One region of the Corynebacterium sp. CMW7794 genome, then DNA from elsewhere that is predicted to be linked to it. Evidence: predicted binding sites of a transcription regulator. Region 1 holds the regulator's gene; the other holds the start of a gene.
What was found. The regulator LexA, encoded in region 1, represses DNA repair genes until DNA is damaged. The targets are predictions, from matches to a motif close to CGAACANNTGTTCG.

Region 1 (3,410 bases):
CGGCGCACCCCGCGGATGAGTTTGTCGCGGCTAAACGGCTCCGTAATGCCGTTACGCTTGACCACGAGCAGCACGGCCTTCTCCACGGTCGTGAAGCGACCCGTGCAGTTCGTGCATTCGCGGCGCCGGCGAATGGCTGTGCCCGCGTCCACGACGCGTGAGTCGATGACGCGCGACTGTTCATTGTGGCAAAACGGGCAATACACTGGGACTCCTCTCCACGGTGCCGCAGCGACCACGGCCACTTGTGCGGCCATGGGTGCGGTACGGATTCGATGTCCCAGTGTAGCGCCCTGCCCTCGCGGGCCCTATTTACTTATGTCTCGCTTGCGAACGTCCCCGGCATGCCGCGCCGTGACGTCCCCAAGCGAAGCTTTCCCTACCGCCCGCGTGACCAAGCGACCTAGCGGGCACCGTTGACAGCGGCCACTTCTGCCTGCGGCGCCATATCCGCACCAGTCATGGTCTCTTCCGCGGCGCCGCCGCCGAAGACGATGGTGAAGAAGAGCGCTGCTCCAAACACGGCACCGAGCACTGCGCCGCCGCGCAACGATTCCCTCTCCTCCGTGTTCGAAACATCAACACGAGCATTGCGAGGACGCACGGATGCTGGTCCATGACCGCTCCGGCGTTCGATATCTAGCGTTCGAACGCTCCCACCGTAGGCGCCGGTTCGACGTGGAGTGCGATGCCCCGCCGGGACATCCCACACGGCCGCCGGCGGCACGACTGCGGCGGAGTGATTGTCAACCAAAGACGAGGTACGAGCTGCGAAGCGACTAGTGTTCAATGCGATAGCCATGAGAGAGTCCTTTCGTCGTGTGCGGCCATCATACGAAGCGGTAAGAACATGTTCGAAAGTTGGTCGCTGTTATGTTCGAATTAGTTGCTATGTTCGATTTATAGCAAGGTTTCGAAAATTTGTCCACAAATCGTACAAATTTCTCGAACATCCGTGCTTAGCGTGCTACAAATAGAGGGGAAGCCATTTCATGGCAGTCGCACGTCTCTGGCACGACTCGGAGGTAGCATCACGGCGGATCATATTCCTCGCCCAGCCATCTCCCGGTTCGTGCAAATACGCCCAGTCCGTATCCGCACGTTCGTCCCGTCCACCGACCACACGACTTTTCGCCCCACCCAAAGGAGCCTTGACCCCATGCCCCGCAAGTCAGCAAAAAATACCGGCAAGCCTGACGTTTCCGCGCTGAGCGAGCGCCAGCGTCGCATTCTCGAAGTCATCAGCGACGCAGTCCTGCTGCGCGGTTATCCGCCAAGCATTCGCGAGATTGGTGACGCTACCGGACTGCAGTCCACCTCGTCCGTGGCCTACCAGCTCAAGCAGCTGGAGGAAAAGGGGTTCTTGCGCCGTGACCCTAACAAGCCGCGCGCGGTGGACGTTCGCCACCTCCACGATCAGAAGAAGAAGCCGGGCCCTGCACCGAAGTCTGCGGACGCACAGCCGGTTCCGCCGGAGGCCTCGGGAGTGAGCTACGTGCCGGTCGTCGGCCGCATTGCCGCAGGCGCCCCCATCACAGCAGAGGAAAACGTGGACACTTACTTCCCCATGCCGGACGAGATTGTCGGCTCCGGGGATCTGTACATGCTCCAGGTCGTCGGCGAGTCCATGAAGGATGCGGGCATCCTCGACGGCGACTGGGTCATCGTTCACTCGCAGTCCACCGCCGAGGAAGGCGACTTTGTCGCAGCATTGTTGGGTGGCGATGAAGCAACGGTCAAGGAATTTCACCGTGACTCCACCGGCGTGTGGCTATTGCCGCACAATGATGACTTCGACCCCATCGACGGCACTCATGCCACCATTATGGGCAAGGTCGTGTCCGTTTTCCGCAAGATTTAATCGGATAACCTTTTACGAGTCAAGGGTGGGATTACCCACCCTTTTCTGGTATTTTTTACCCCTTAATTGGGGCGATACCTGCATGGACACTCATCACAGATTGAAGTCCGCACACAGCCGAAATCCCATGTAGAACAATTTTTAGGGGCGATGTGGCGCACACCTCAATGTGAGATTAGATCCGAACGCCTTTGTTTTACGCGTGTTTTGGGACAATGGTCTTATATCTTCATACGGCAACGCGACCGCAGCAATGCAGTGCGCCGCGACGCACCAGCTCCCGGCTCCCTTACCGAGGCCTGCGCAGCACTGGTCCTGTTCGCCGCACCACGCGTTGACCGGAATTGTCCCCGAGTAAAAGAAGTGATGCCGCCATGTACGCTGAGGAGCGCCGCCGCCAGATTGCTTCGTTGACCGCCGTCGAAGGGCGCGTCAACGTCACCGAACTTTCCGAGAGATTCGATGTCACCGCGGAGACCATTCGACGCGACTTAGCGGTGCTCGACCGCGATGGCGTCGTCCACCGCGTCCACGGCGGCGCTGTTGCTTCCCAGTCTTTCCAGACCGCGGAGTTTACCCTCGACGCACGCTCACGCTCCGCGTCAACCGCCAAGTCGGCCATCGCACGCGCCGCGGTGGACTACCTCCCACAGCCGGGCGGCTCCATCTTTCTCGACGCTGGTACCACTATCAACGCTCTCGCTGACCTCATCTCGGTTCAGCCTAACGCGCACAGCTGGTCCATCGTTTCCAATAGCCTTCCCATTGCGCTCTCTCTGGCCAGCAATGGTCTCTCCGAGGTCCAGCTGCTGGGCGGCACGGTCCGCGCCATCACGCAGGCGGTGGTCGGCGATACGGCGCTGCGCACCATGGCACTCATGCGCGCTGACGTCGCCTTCATCGGTACGAACGCGCTTACCCTCGACCACGGACTGTCCACGGCAGACTCCCAAGAGGCTGCAATGAAGTCCGCTTTCGTTACCCACGCACAGAAGGTTGTCGTGCTCTGCGACTCCACGAAACTGGGCAATGACTACCTCGTGAGCTTCGCGTCAATCGCTGACCTTGATGTGGTCATCACGGATTCCGGCGCACCGCAGTCCTTCATCGACCAACTGCGCGACCGCGAGGTTGAGGTCATTGTCGTAGAGGACAAGTAAACCAGACTTTCCAACGCTCCACTGCACAACGCCCCATCGGTTCACACAATGAGCCAATGGGGCGTTTCGGTATCTCCAACCATGTTCCGGTCGACCGACACGTGGCGAGACACACGAGTTGGCCAAGACGACAAAGCCGCCCATGCACGGGGCACGGGCGGCAGCGGCTGCAGAAGTCGCTTAGATGTTCGCGATGTACTCGCGGACAGCCTCGCGGGCCTCAGAAGCGCCAACGGAGTTGACGGCGATGTCGGCGATCTTCTGGCACTGCTCCAGGGTGAGCTCCGAGAGCTGAGCGCCCACGCCGGCGACGGCGGTGGCGGCGCAGGACAGGGAGTTCACGCCCAATCCGACGAGCACGCCGGCGAGCATCGGATCAGCGGCGGCCT
Region 2 (3,410 bases), on a different contig from region 1:
GCAGGTTTCTGATATCGGGGAAGTACACCAGAGCATCCACCTCGGGCAGAGTCCTTACACGCACTGTGAAGTTCTGCAATCCGCCTTACAACAAGCCAGCAAGGACATCGTCCGCGTCGCCTGCCGAGTAGGCATCTTCAGTTGCGGCCTGATACTCAGCCCACTTGGCTGCGTCCCAGATCTCAAGGAAATCCACGGAGCCAATCACGACGCATTCCTTGGTCAGGCCTGCATAGTCGCGATGTGCCGCCGAAAGGGTGATGCGACCGTTTCCATCGGGACGCTGTTCATCCGCACTCGCAGCGAGATTACGAATGAAGGCACGTGCCTCCGGGTTGGTGCGCGAAACAGCTGCCGCCTTCCGAGCCCGCTGTGCGAACTCTTCCCGCGGATAGACCGCCAAAGAGTGATCCTGCCCCTTCGTCACCATGAGCCCGCCAGCCAAGTCCTCGCGGAACTTCGCCGGGAGCGTGAGCCGCCCTTTGTCATCGAGCTTCGGAGTGTAGGTTCCCAGAAACATCCCGGGCCCACCTTCCTAATTCTCGAGAACTCCGGTTCCTCTCGTGATGGTCCTTCAGGCCGTGTGTGCGACCCTCCGTTCCACCGCTGCGCCCCACTCTACCCCACTTTCCCCCACCATCAACACCGCAAGCCCCGTGTCTCATCGTTGTAATTATAAAAACCCCAGGCAGACGGCAAATTTTTCGGTGGGGCAAATTCCCGTGCCCCACCCACATCGCCCCCACTTCTCTCCCCCACGCCCCATGCACACCACCTTGCCCACTAGCTTCCCGATACCACCCGTCCCCCACTCCACCTGCGCCTTTCCTGTTCTCTCACTACAGCGCCGACGTCTCTACAGCGCACCGCCACATAGAGTTTCCGCCGTGCACGGGCCTAGGTGGGGCAAAGTGGGGAATGGTGGTCACCAGGGGGCGCAGTGGGTGAAAGTGGGGCGTCGTGGCCTCCGCCCCCTGCCCCGACCACAAAACGGCATAAAAAATCCCGGCCCCTCACCAGAAGTGATGGGGCCGGGCGAAAAGTCCAGAAGCGGGAACTAGCGCTCGAAGCGGCTGCGGAACTTATCTTCCATGCCGCCAGACTGAGGATTCCGCTTTGGCGCCTTCTGCCATGCGCCGCGCGCCGAGGTCTTTGCCACCGAGCTCACGTTCGCGTCGCCGCGGAGCATCCACACACCCGCACCGAACATGACGAGGAAGCCAACGATAGACAGCGCGACGAACCACAACGACATCTGCGCCAGCGCCACACCGCCAACAAGAAGAACAAGGCCCACTACGACGAGCGCGACGCCACGCAACGTGACGTGGCCCGTCGCCCCTTCGGTAGCGGAGGCCTCCGTGACTGCAGCACTAAACTTTGGATCATCAGCCATCAACGACTGCTCGATTTCACGAAGTGTGCGCATTTCCTGTTCAGACAGAGACACAGCTTCCTCCTGCGGATCAAATTAGGGGCCAAAAGTGGGTTTCTACCTAGTCCAACGTCCAGAGTATCGGGTTAGTTCCCGAAACCCCATTTCCGTTTAGCAGCTCACACCCACGCCACAGGATGGAGCGTCAGGCACCGCAATAATACGTGCACCCGACCGCCCGCCACGCAACTCAACAGAGCGTGCAGCAGGCAACACAACCTTAGGCTGCGAACGGCAGCGCGTCGTTTCCATCCACCACGGCGAGGAACTCGCCCACCAGAGCCATAAGCTCCAGCACGACCTCCGGCTCCACCGAGTCATCGAGACCCGAGATGACGCGCGAGCGTGTGCGCGAGTAGGCCTTCAGCTTGTCCGCCCACTCCTGAGCATCCTCGCCCACGAGCGCCAGACGCTCCCACGCGCTCGACGGCAGACGCTTGCGCTTGGCCACGCGCGAACTTGCAACCCACGCGCCAGCGGTACGCAGTGCCGCCTGATAGACGAATTCGAGCGCCTCCTCGTACTTTCCGGCGGAAGCCTCGACACGGGCACGGTCAAGCAAGTCATAGCCCTGGGCCAGGAAGCGCACACGCTTACCAGCCTTTCCAGCATCCGCAAACCTCGTAGCGGCGGAGATGATCTGTGCCATGATACGACTTCCTCTCTTTCTTACGCGCCGTGGATATTTCTGATTATTCGGTTCTCCACATTCGAACCATCCGGGCTTGTATGACGCACACTCTACGAACCGTCCGAACATCTACTCCACATTTTAGTGCACATGTTCGAATGGATCAAGGGTTTCCAATGGCCAATTTCGAATTAGGCTCGCCGATGTTCGAAATTCTGGGGACTCGCGACACCGCCGCGGCAGCGACCGTGCGGACGAACCGCCGCACCCCTTGTTCACTCCGTCGCGGGAAGTTTGATTCCATAGAGACGTGACCTTTACCATCCGCCGTCTGCGTGCCACGGAATTCGCGTTATACGTGCCCGTACTCGTCAATATCCATGTCGAGGCCATGGGCTACCCCGACTCCGTCATGCCCTATCGCATCGATGCGTGGCGGCGCGACTGCATCCAGCCCGGCTTTACCGCCGTCATCGCAGAAGACGAGGACGCTATCGTAGGCCTCGCCTACGGCTTCCTCGGCAACTCGAGCACGTGGTGGGACCGCCAGTTGCGCATGGGGCTGCAAAGCCAGCGTGATCTCACGGACGACGATTGGGACCTCGTGCGCCACTACTTCGAGGTCGCCGAGATCCATGTGCTTCCCGCTGCTCAAGGTCAAGGATTAGGCCGCACGATGCTCAATGAACTCGTCCGCGACGTCTCCGCACGCTACGCGCTGCTGTCCACGCCCGAGGTTCCGGATGAGGCCAACCGCGCGTTCGGGCTCTACCGTGCCGCCGGTTTCTACGACGTCATGCGCAACTTCCACTACCCCGGCGACGACCGTCCCTTTGCCATCCTCGCTGCCCGGCTCCCGCTCGAGGGAGCGCCCGAGACCTACCCCGGGACCAACACAGACGGCCCCGAACCGGACGCGCCCGCCCGCTAGGCCACTATCGCCAATTCGGCCTTGGCCACACGGTAGGGTGTTCACTGTGAATAACGCAGCACATGCCACTCCAGCTTCCCCGCACGGCGCAGGCCGCGGCACGGCCACGCCGTCTTTCGAATCGGTCCCGGATGACGTCCGCGGCGCGCTCGATGCCTTCTTAACCAGTCGCCGTAGCGACATCGCGGCCATCGGCCAGCCGGTCGTCGACGCCGTCTCCTTCCTCGAGTCTTTCGTGCTCGACGGCGGCAAGCGCATTCGCCCGCTCTACGCCTGGGCTGGCTTTGTCGGCGCGGGCGGCCTCGACAAGGCCGAGGAGGATCCTGCCGCCATGCTGCGCGCGGCGAGCTCCCTCGAGTTCATTCAGGCGTGCGCGCTCATCCACGACGACATCGTGGACGCCTCCGATACCC

Region 2: HMPREF3227_RS07755 (SAV_6107 family HEPN domain-containing protein) is a predicted target of LexA. The motif match lies at 2,189-2,202, and genes of this name have one in related genera.

What each region holds. Positions count from the first base shown of each region.
Region 1 is NZ_KQ961717.1:26,553-29,962, reverse strand. Features, by position in the region: gene nrdR (transcriptional regulator NrdR) at 1-206, opposite strand, end outside; gene HMPREF3227_RS13195 (hypothetical protein) at 404-604, opposite strand; gene lexA (transcriptional repressor LexA) at 1,160-1,861, shown strand; gene HMPREF3227_RS02955 (DeoR/GlpR family DNA-binding transcription regulator) at 2,236-3,021, shown strand; gene ptsP (phosphoenolpyruvate--protein phosphotransferase) at 3,202-3,410, opposite strand, start outside.
Region 2 is NZ_KQ961742.1:4,408-7,817, forward strand. Features, by position in the region: gene mraZ (division/cell wall cluster transcriptional repressor MraZ) at 86-520, opposite strand; gene HMPREF3227_RS07750 (DUF3040 domain-containing protein) at 1,058-1,450, opposite strand; gene HMPREF3227_RS07755 (SAV_6107 family HEPN domain-containing protein) at 1,656-2,084, opposite strand; gene HMPREF3227_RS07760 (GNAT family N-acetyltransferase) at 2,377-2,997, shown strand; gene HMPREF3227_RS07765 (polyprenyl synthetase family protein) at 3,044-3,410, shown strand, end outside.